DNA from 3 places in the Streptomyces sp. NPDC002680 genome. Region 1 is predicted to be linked to each of the others. Evidence: riboswitches for the same ligand, from Rfam matches in the RefSeq annotation. Region 1 holds a riboswitch; each other region holds the start of a gene.
The links. A riboswitch is a leader RNA that binds a small molecule or an ion and turns the genes downstream of it on or off. The one in region 1 is predicted to bind cobalamin.
Positions count from the first base shown of each region.

Region 1 (2,169 bases):
TACGGGCCTCAAGGCGATTCCCGCCGAGCGCCTCTGGGTGAACCCCGACTGCGGCCTGAAGACCCGCGGCTGGCCCGAGACCCGAGCCTCCCTGGAACACCTGGCCGCGGCAGCCCGCACGGTCCGCGGGGAACTCTCCGCGTCCTGACGGCTCGCCCCATCGGCCGGGGGTAGCAGGTCTACGGAGGGGGGAACACCCGAGTTCCTCCCCCGCAGCCCTGCCCCGGTCACGCGGTTCCTCCGCGCCTCGCACCCGAAACGCGAGAGGGCCCTCGGACGGTTCCGTGGGCCCTGGCTCGGCTGACGGGTCAGGTCAGTTGGGTGCGGCGACCGGTCGGGGTGCGGTGGCTGTCGCGGGCCTGGGATGGAGCAGCCGCTCGGCCAGTTCGCCGAACACCAGGCCGAACGCGCCCCAGAGGGTGAGCTGGATGGTGAGTGCGGAGACGCGGAAGCGCCACAGCACGGTGGCCGGGAAGTCGCTCGGTACCTCGTTGACGACGGGCAGGAAGGCGTACGCCAGTCCGATCACGAGGGCGAAGGCGGCCACCGCGGTGACGGTGGCGTACCAGGTGCCCAGCTTCGGGGCGAGCCGCCTGCCCAGGATGGTGGCGGCGACCGCGAGGAGGATGCTGAGCACCATCATCAGCACGTACAGGGTGGTGCGCTTGCCGATGGTGTCGCCGTTGCCGACCGCGGGCGGGTTGGCCGGGTACTTGAGGAACGGCACGACATACACGACGAGCAGGGCGCTGCCGGACAGCAGCAGCGCGGTCGCGCGGGGCGTGAAGCGACCCACCCTGCCCAGCGCGAAGCAGTAGGCGAGGGCGGCGATTCCGCCGAAGGCGACCCCGTAGATCAGGACACCGGTGGCGAGGCCGGCGGTGGACTGCAGGCTGCGGGAGACGAGTTCGACCTCGTGCTCGTGGGCGGGGGCGTGGGCCGCCTCGAAGCCGATCGCCTTGTCGACGCTCGGTTCACCGAGGAAGTAGGCGACGATCAGGGCGAGCACGCCGGCGCCGAGGCCGGCGAGCATGCCCCGCACGAGCAGGTTTCTCACGGTTGCGGAGTTCATGGGGTGTGCGGCGTCCTTCGTCAGTGGCAGGGGAAGCCGAGGAGGTGGCGGGCGTCGTGCACCCACTCGTGGACTTCCTCGCCGGAGACGACGGAGGTGGCACCCTGCTCCGCGCCGACGAAGTACAGCAGGACCAGCATCAGGATGCCGAAGAAGACCGCCCAGGGGGCGATGTCCCTGAGCGGCAGTCTGGCCGGGATGACGGGGGTGGTGGCTGTCGGCGGTGCGACATGCTGCGCCATGGCAGGGCCTCCTCTGGGAGTTCGCGTCCCATCTCGGTGGTGCACAGGACGACGGCCACGGGTCTGACTCACGGAGCACCCCTGCGGGGCGTCCCGTACACAGTGGCGCGACCGTGCCGGTTTCCCACCGGCTTCCGTCTCGCCGTCGTCGATATCGGACCGACGGTACCTCCTGTCGCGTTCATGGCCAATACCCGATGCCACCTGGCGTGATCCGCTTCCGACCGCGTGGGTGTCAGTGGGCGGTTGTAGCGTCCGTGCCATGAACAGCGCAACCTCACCCGCGGGTTACCGACTCATCGGCGTCGACGAGGCCGAGGCTCGCTTCGACGCCGCCTCCGACCTTCAGTATCCGTACCGGGAGTTCGCCGACGAGCAGGAGATCCGCCTGTACGAGGGCGGTCTGCACGTCGTGGGGAACCTGGAGCGCGACGGCGACGGCGACTGGTCGCCGTGCAACGTGATCGTGGACGGCGACCTGACCGTCGAGGGAGACATCGAGTGGTGGGACTCCGCCGGTGGCAACTTCCTGCTGGTCACGGGGCACGTACGGGTCCGCAACGTGCTGCTGTCGGGCTGCCCCGACGTGGTGGTCCGCGGCGATCTCACCGCCACCGGAGGCGTGCAGGGGCACCACGGCGACGACGGCGGGTGTCTGACGGTCAAGGGCCTGGTCCGTGCGCGGACCGTGATCAGCACCCTGTACTTCTGCCTGGACTTCGCCCGGCAGCCGGAGGCCCTGGTCGTCGGCGACCCGTACCGGACCACTTGCCGGGTCGACTTCACCACCGATGAACTGCACGACATAGTGCTGCCTGAACTGCTCGACAGCTACGACCAGGCGGACGAACAGAA
Region 1 covers NZ_JBIAQP010000001.1:422,186-424,354, forward strand. Annotated here, with positions in the region: gene metE (5-methyltetrahydropteroyltriglutamate--homocysteine S-methyltransferase) at 1-148, shown strand, start outside; gene ACFYXF_RS01820 (CbtA family protein) at 314-1,072, opposite strand; gene ACFYXF_RS01825 (CbtB-domain containing protein) at 1,093-1,314, opposite strand; cobalamin riboswitch at 1,350-1,493, opposite strand; gene ACFYXF_RS01830 (hypothetical protein) at 1,577-2,169, shown strand, end outside.

Region 2 (2,169 bases), on a different contig from region 1:
GGCGCCCTCCTCCTCCCAGGCCAGCCGGGCGTTCCCCGTCTCGTCCTCGAAGTCGTCGGGGGAGAACGGGTAGGCGCCCGTGGGAAACGGACCGAGGATTCCGACCTCGCCGATCTCCTCCTCCGATTCGATCCCGCCGACGCCGTACACGGACATGAAGTCCCTGTAGTCCCGGGGGAACCCGGTACCCCACCGCTCCTCGGCCGCCTGCCAGTCGATGTCCTCGCCCGCGCCGGGAGGCGGCGGCAGGAGCTGCCGCAGCGCCTCGATCCCCGTGAGGTCTTCCATGGTGGTCCCCGCCCTTCGATCAGGTCGTTCGAAAGTCTAGGGAGCACCACTGACAACGCCTGGTTCCCGGCTCTCCTCACCCGGGCCGGAGCGTCCCGAGGAACCGCACGTGCGGCCGGTCGCCGGGCTCGTCGCGGCTGACGGCGCCTTCACGCCGTACACGTCGGCGATGAGGTCCTCGGTCAGGACGTCGCCGGGGCTGCCCGTCGCCACCACCCGGCCCTCCTTGAGCACGACGAGTGCGTCGCAGTACATCGCCGCCAGGTTCAGGTCGTGCAGGGCGACGACGGTCGTGACCGGCAGTTCGGCGACCAGGGTCAGGAGGTCCAACTGGTGCTGGATGTCGAGGTGGTTGGTGGGTTCGCCGAGGAGGAGTTCGCGGGGTTCCTGGGCGAGGGCGCGGGCGATCTGGACGCGTTGGCGTTCGCCGCCGGAGAGGGTGTGCCAGAGGCGGGCCGTCCGGTCGGTGAGGCCGGTGCGTTCCAGCGCGGTGTGTACGGCCTTGTCGTCGGCCGGTGTGGCGGGGGTCCAGGCTACGGTCGGCCAGCAGGTCTTCGGACTCGGGGTCACCCGGACGGAGCGCCTTCCCGGATCCTGGTCAGATTCGACCGTCGTCCAGTGGCTCGTGTTGCTCCGCCCGTCACCCTCACCGCTGCGCGTCAGCTCCGGATTCACACCGGATTCCCTTGACTGGCCTCAGGAAATCACCACGTGAGGCCGAGGTCACATTTCGGCCGAGGCCAAGGTCACAGCCTGGCGCTCTGCTGCGGCCGGACCTCTCTGGCCTAGCATCCGGGCATGACAGTCCTGCCCAACGACGGGCTCTCGCTGGCCGCCGAGTTCCCTTCCACGACCCATGAGCAGTGGCAGCGCCTCGTGGAGGGCGTCCTGCGCAAGTCGGGCAAGGAGGTCTCGGGCGCGGCAGCCGAGGCCGCGCTGTCCACCGCGCTGGAGGACGGGATCACCACCCCGCCCCTCTACACGGCGCGCGACGAGTCCCCCGAACCCGGTTTCCCTGGCTTCGCCCCCTTCGTACGCGGCGGGCGGCCCGAGGGGAACACCGTCGGCGGCTGGGACGTACGGCAGCGGCACTCGACCCTCGTCGGCGACGCGGTGCTCGCGGACCTGGAGAACGGCGTCACCTCGCTCTGGCTGACCGTCGGCCCGGACGCGATCCCGGTGTCGTCGCTCGCCCGGGCGCTCGACGGCGTCTATCTCGACCTGGCCCCCGTCGTCCTCGAAGCCGGACAGGAAGTGGAGCCCGCCGCACGGGAGTTGCTGCGGCTGTACGAGGAGCGGGGCGTCGCCAAGGAGACGGCGCGCGGCAATCTCGGCGCCGACCCGCTGGGCCACGAGGCCCGTACGGGTGAGGAGTTGGCCTTCGCGCCGGTCGTCGAGCTGGCGCGGCTGTGCGCCGAGCAGTACCCGGGGCTGCGCGCGCTGACCGTGGACGCGCTGCCGTACCACGAGGCGGGCGGCTCGGCCGCGCAGGAACTGGGCGCGTCCCTGGCCACCGGGGTGGCCTACCTCCGCGAGCTGACCGAGGCCGGGCTGACCGTCGAACAGGCCTGTGGACAGCTGGAGTTCCGGTACGCGGCCACCGCCGACCAGTTCCTGACGATCGCCAAGCTGCGCGCGGCCCGACGGCTGTGGGCGCGGGTCGCCGAGGTGTCCGGGGCGCCGGCGGCCGGGGCCCAGGTGCAGCACGCCGTGACCTCGCCTGTGATGATGTCCCGCCGCGACCCGTGGGTGAACATGCTCCGCACGACGGTCGCCACGCTGGCCGCCGGAGTCGGCGGCGCCGACTCGGTCACCGTGCTCCCCTTCGACCACGCGCTGGGCCTGCCGGACGCGTTCGCGCGCCGGATCGCCCGCAACACG
Region 2 covers NZ_JBIAQP010000018.1:87,317-89,485, forward strand. Annotated here, with positions in the region: gene ACFYXF_RS38065 (SMI1/KNR4 family protein) at 1-288, opposite strand, end outside; partial or broken gene ACFYXF_RS38070 (ABC transporter ATP-binding protein) at 365-822, opposite strand; cobalamin riboswitch at 816-998, opposite strand; gene ACFYXF_RS38075 (methylmalonyl-CoA mutase family protein) at 1,087-2,169, shown strand, end outside.
Region 2: linked by a shared signal. The riboswitch ahead of ACFYXF_RS38070 (ABC transporter ATP-binding protein) and the one ahead of ACFYXF_RS01825 (CbtB-domain containing protein) in region 1 are both predicted to bind cobalamin.

Region 3 (2,169 bases), on a different contig from region 1:
CGAGCAGTTGCTGCTGCCGCCCCCCGTGATAGCCGCGCGCACTCATCTCACCCACGGGCTTCCCCATGAGCACGACCTGACTGCTCTGGTCGCTCCCGGGCTTCAGCAGGACGGGATTCATGAGCGCGGTGGGTTCGATACGGCACGCCTGCGCCTGCATGGCCTGCGCCCGCCCGATCTCGGCGCCTTCCCGCGTCACGAACGAATTGAGGGACATGTTCTGAGCCTTGAAGGGCGCGACCTTCACCCCTTGCCGCACGAGCCACCGACAGATCCCGGCGGTGACGACACTCTTCCCGGCATCGGAGGTGGTCCCGGCGACAAGCAGCCCGCCGCCGACAGTTCCGCCACTCATGACGTACGCCCCTTCGCTACGAGCCGTGCGGCGACGACACTGACCCCGAGGGCCAGCCAGGTGACCCGCCGGGACAGCCGTACGGCCCGTTCGACGTCCTGGACGCCGACGGCACGCCCGTACTCCCCGTTGAGCACGGGCCGATGCTCGACCCGCCCCGCGTAGGACAGCGTCCCGCCGAGCCGCACCCCGAGGGCCCCCGCGAAGGAGGCCTCGACGGGCCCGGCGTTGGGACTGGGATGGCTGCGTGCATCGGCACGCCAGGACCGGACGGCCCCGCGCGGATCACCACCGGCGGCAGCGGCGAGTACGGCGGTCAGCCGCGCCCCCGGCCACCCGGCGAGGTCGTCGAGCCGGGCGGAGGCCCATCCGTACCGCCGATACCGCGGAGACTTGTGCCCGACCATGGCATCGAGGGTGTTGACGGCCCGGAACCCGACGAGCCCCGGCACCCCACCCACAGCCCCCCACACAAGGGCCCCCACAACGGCGTCGGAGGTGTTCTCGGCGACGGACTCGACGACGGCCCGGGCGATCCCGTCGGAGTCGAGGGCCTGCGGATCGCGCCCGCAGAGATGGGGCAGCCGCTCCCGGGCCCCGTCGACATCCCCGGCCTCCAACGACCGCCCGATCGCCCGAGCCTCCCGCCCGAGGGAGGTCCCCCCGACCACGGCCCAGGTGGCGGCGGCGGTGAGCGCGACGGAAGCGGCACGGGACGGACGTACGACGGAACGGGCCCCCGCGGCAAGTGAGACGGCGCCTCCCACACACATGGCGGTGTGCAGCGCCCCCCACCCCCGGTGGTCCCGCCACAGCACCCGTTCGACGGCGCCGGCGGCCTGCCCGAACGCGGCGACCGGATGCCCCCGGCGCGGATCACCGAGAGCCAGATCACCGAGGAGTCCGAGGACGGCGCCGTACGCGAAGACGCGATCGGCACGCACCGGCTCAGCCGGCCGAAGTGGCGGGAGAAACCCTGGTCATGGACCTGGAACGCGAACGGCAGCCGAGCATGGCGATATGTCCTCACTCAGGGTGTCCACGCCCTGGTTCGACGAGACCGGCGGCGAGAGTTCCTGGCTCCCGGGGTTACCTACCCCGGTGACAGTGGCGGGACCGCGCCGGATTCGCACCGGCTTCCTCTTCTGCCGCCGTACATGGCTCCGGCAGTCCACCACGGGCCCGGAACACCCGTCAACTTGCCGTTGACCTGGAAAGGAGGACTGTGCTGAGCCCCACACCGCCGATGGAACGGCGGCGCGGGAACACGCTTTTCGGCCCTCACGCCACGATCAGATAGATCCCGTATGCCACAACTGCCGCACAGGCGGCGAAACATGCGTAAGCCCCCGTGACGGCGAGCCCGGCCGACTCCCCCTGCGTCGCCGCCCGTTCGCGCATCGAGAGTCCGACGATGCCCAGGGTGAACACGCCCACCATGGCCACGGTGATGACGAGGCTGACGCCGAAGACGGAACCGAGGGCGGCCCAGTCGATCTTCATGATGCTTCTTCCTTGCTTCTGACTTGGGGGACCGGGTGCTCGGTGTCAGACGGTGGCGGCCGGGGGAGTCGCCGGGTCGGCGGTGGTGGCCGGGGCGGGGATCGTGGCCGTGAGGTCGGTCGGCACCGTGTGCGCCGGCGGCGTCACCGCGGCGGCCGGATCCTCGGTCCCGTTGACGTTCGTGTGGTCGACCACCTCGCCGCGGCGCGAGACGACCCAGATCGCCGCGCTCGAGGCGATCAGGAAGACCGCCACCAGTGCCGTCCCCCAGTCCCCGAACCCGGTCACCCACTCCGCCACCGCACCCACCA
Region 3 covers NZ_JBIAQP010000033.1:73,836-76,004, forward strand. Annotated here, with positions in the region: gene ACFYXF_RS50105 (cobyric acid synthase) at 1-355, opposite strand, end outside; gene ACFYXF_RS50110 (cobalamin biosynthesis protein) at 352-1,299, opposite strand; cobalamin riboswitch at 1,403-1,546, opposite strand; gene ACFYXF_RS50115 (hypothetical protein) at 1,637-1,858, opposite strand; gene ACFYXF_RS50120 (anion permease) at 1,904-2,169, opposite strand, start outside.
Region 3: linked by a shared signal. The riboswitch ahead of ACFYXF_RS50110 (cobalamin biosynthesis protein) and the one ahead of ACFYXF_RS01825 (CbtB-domain containing protein) in region 1 are both predicted to bind cobalamin.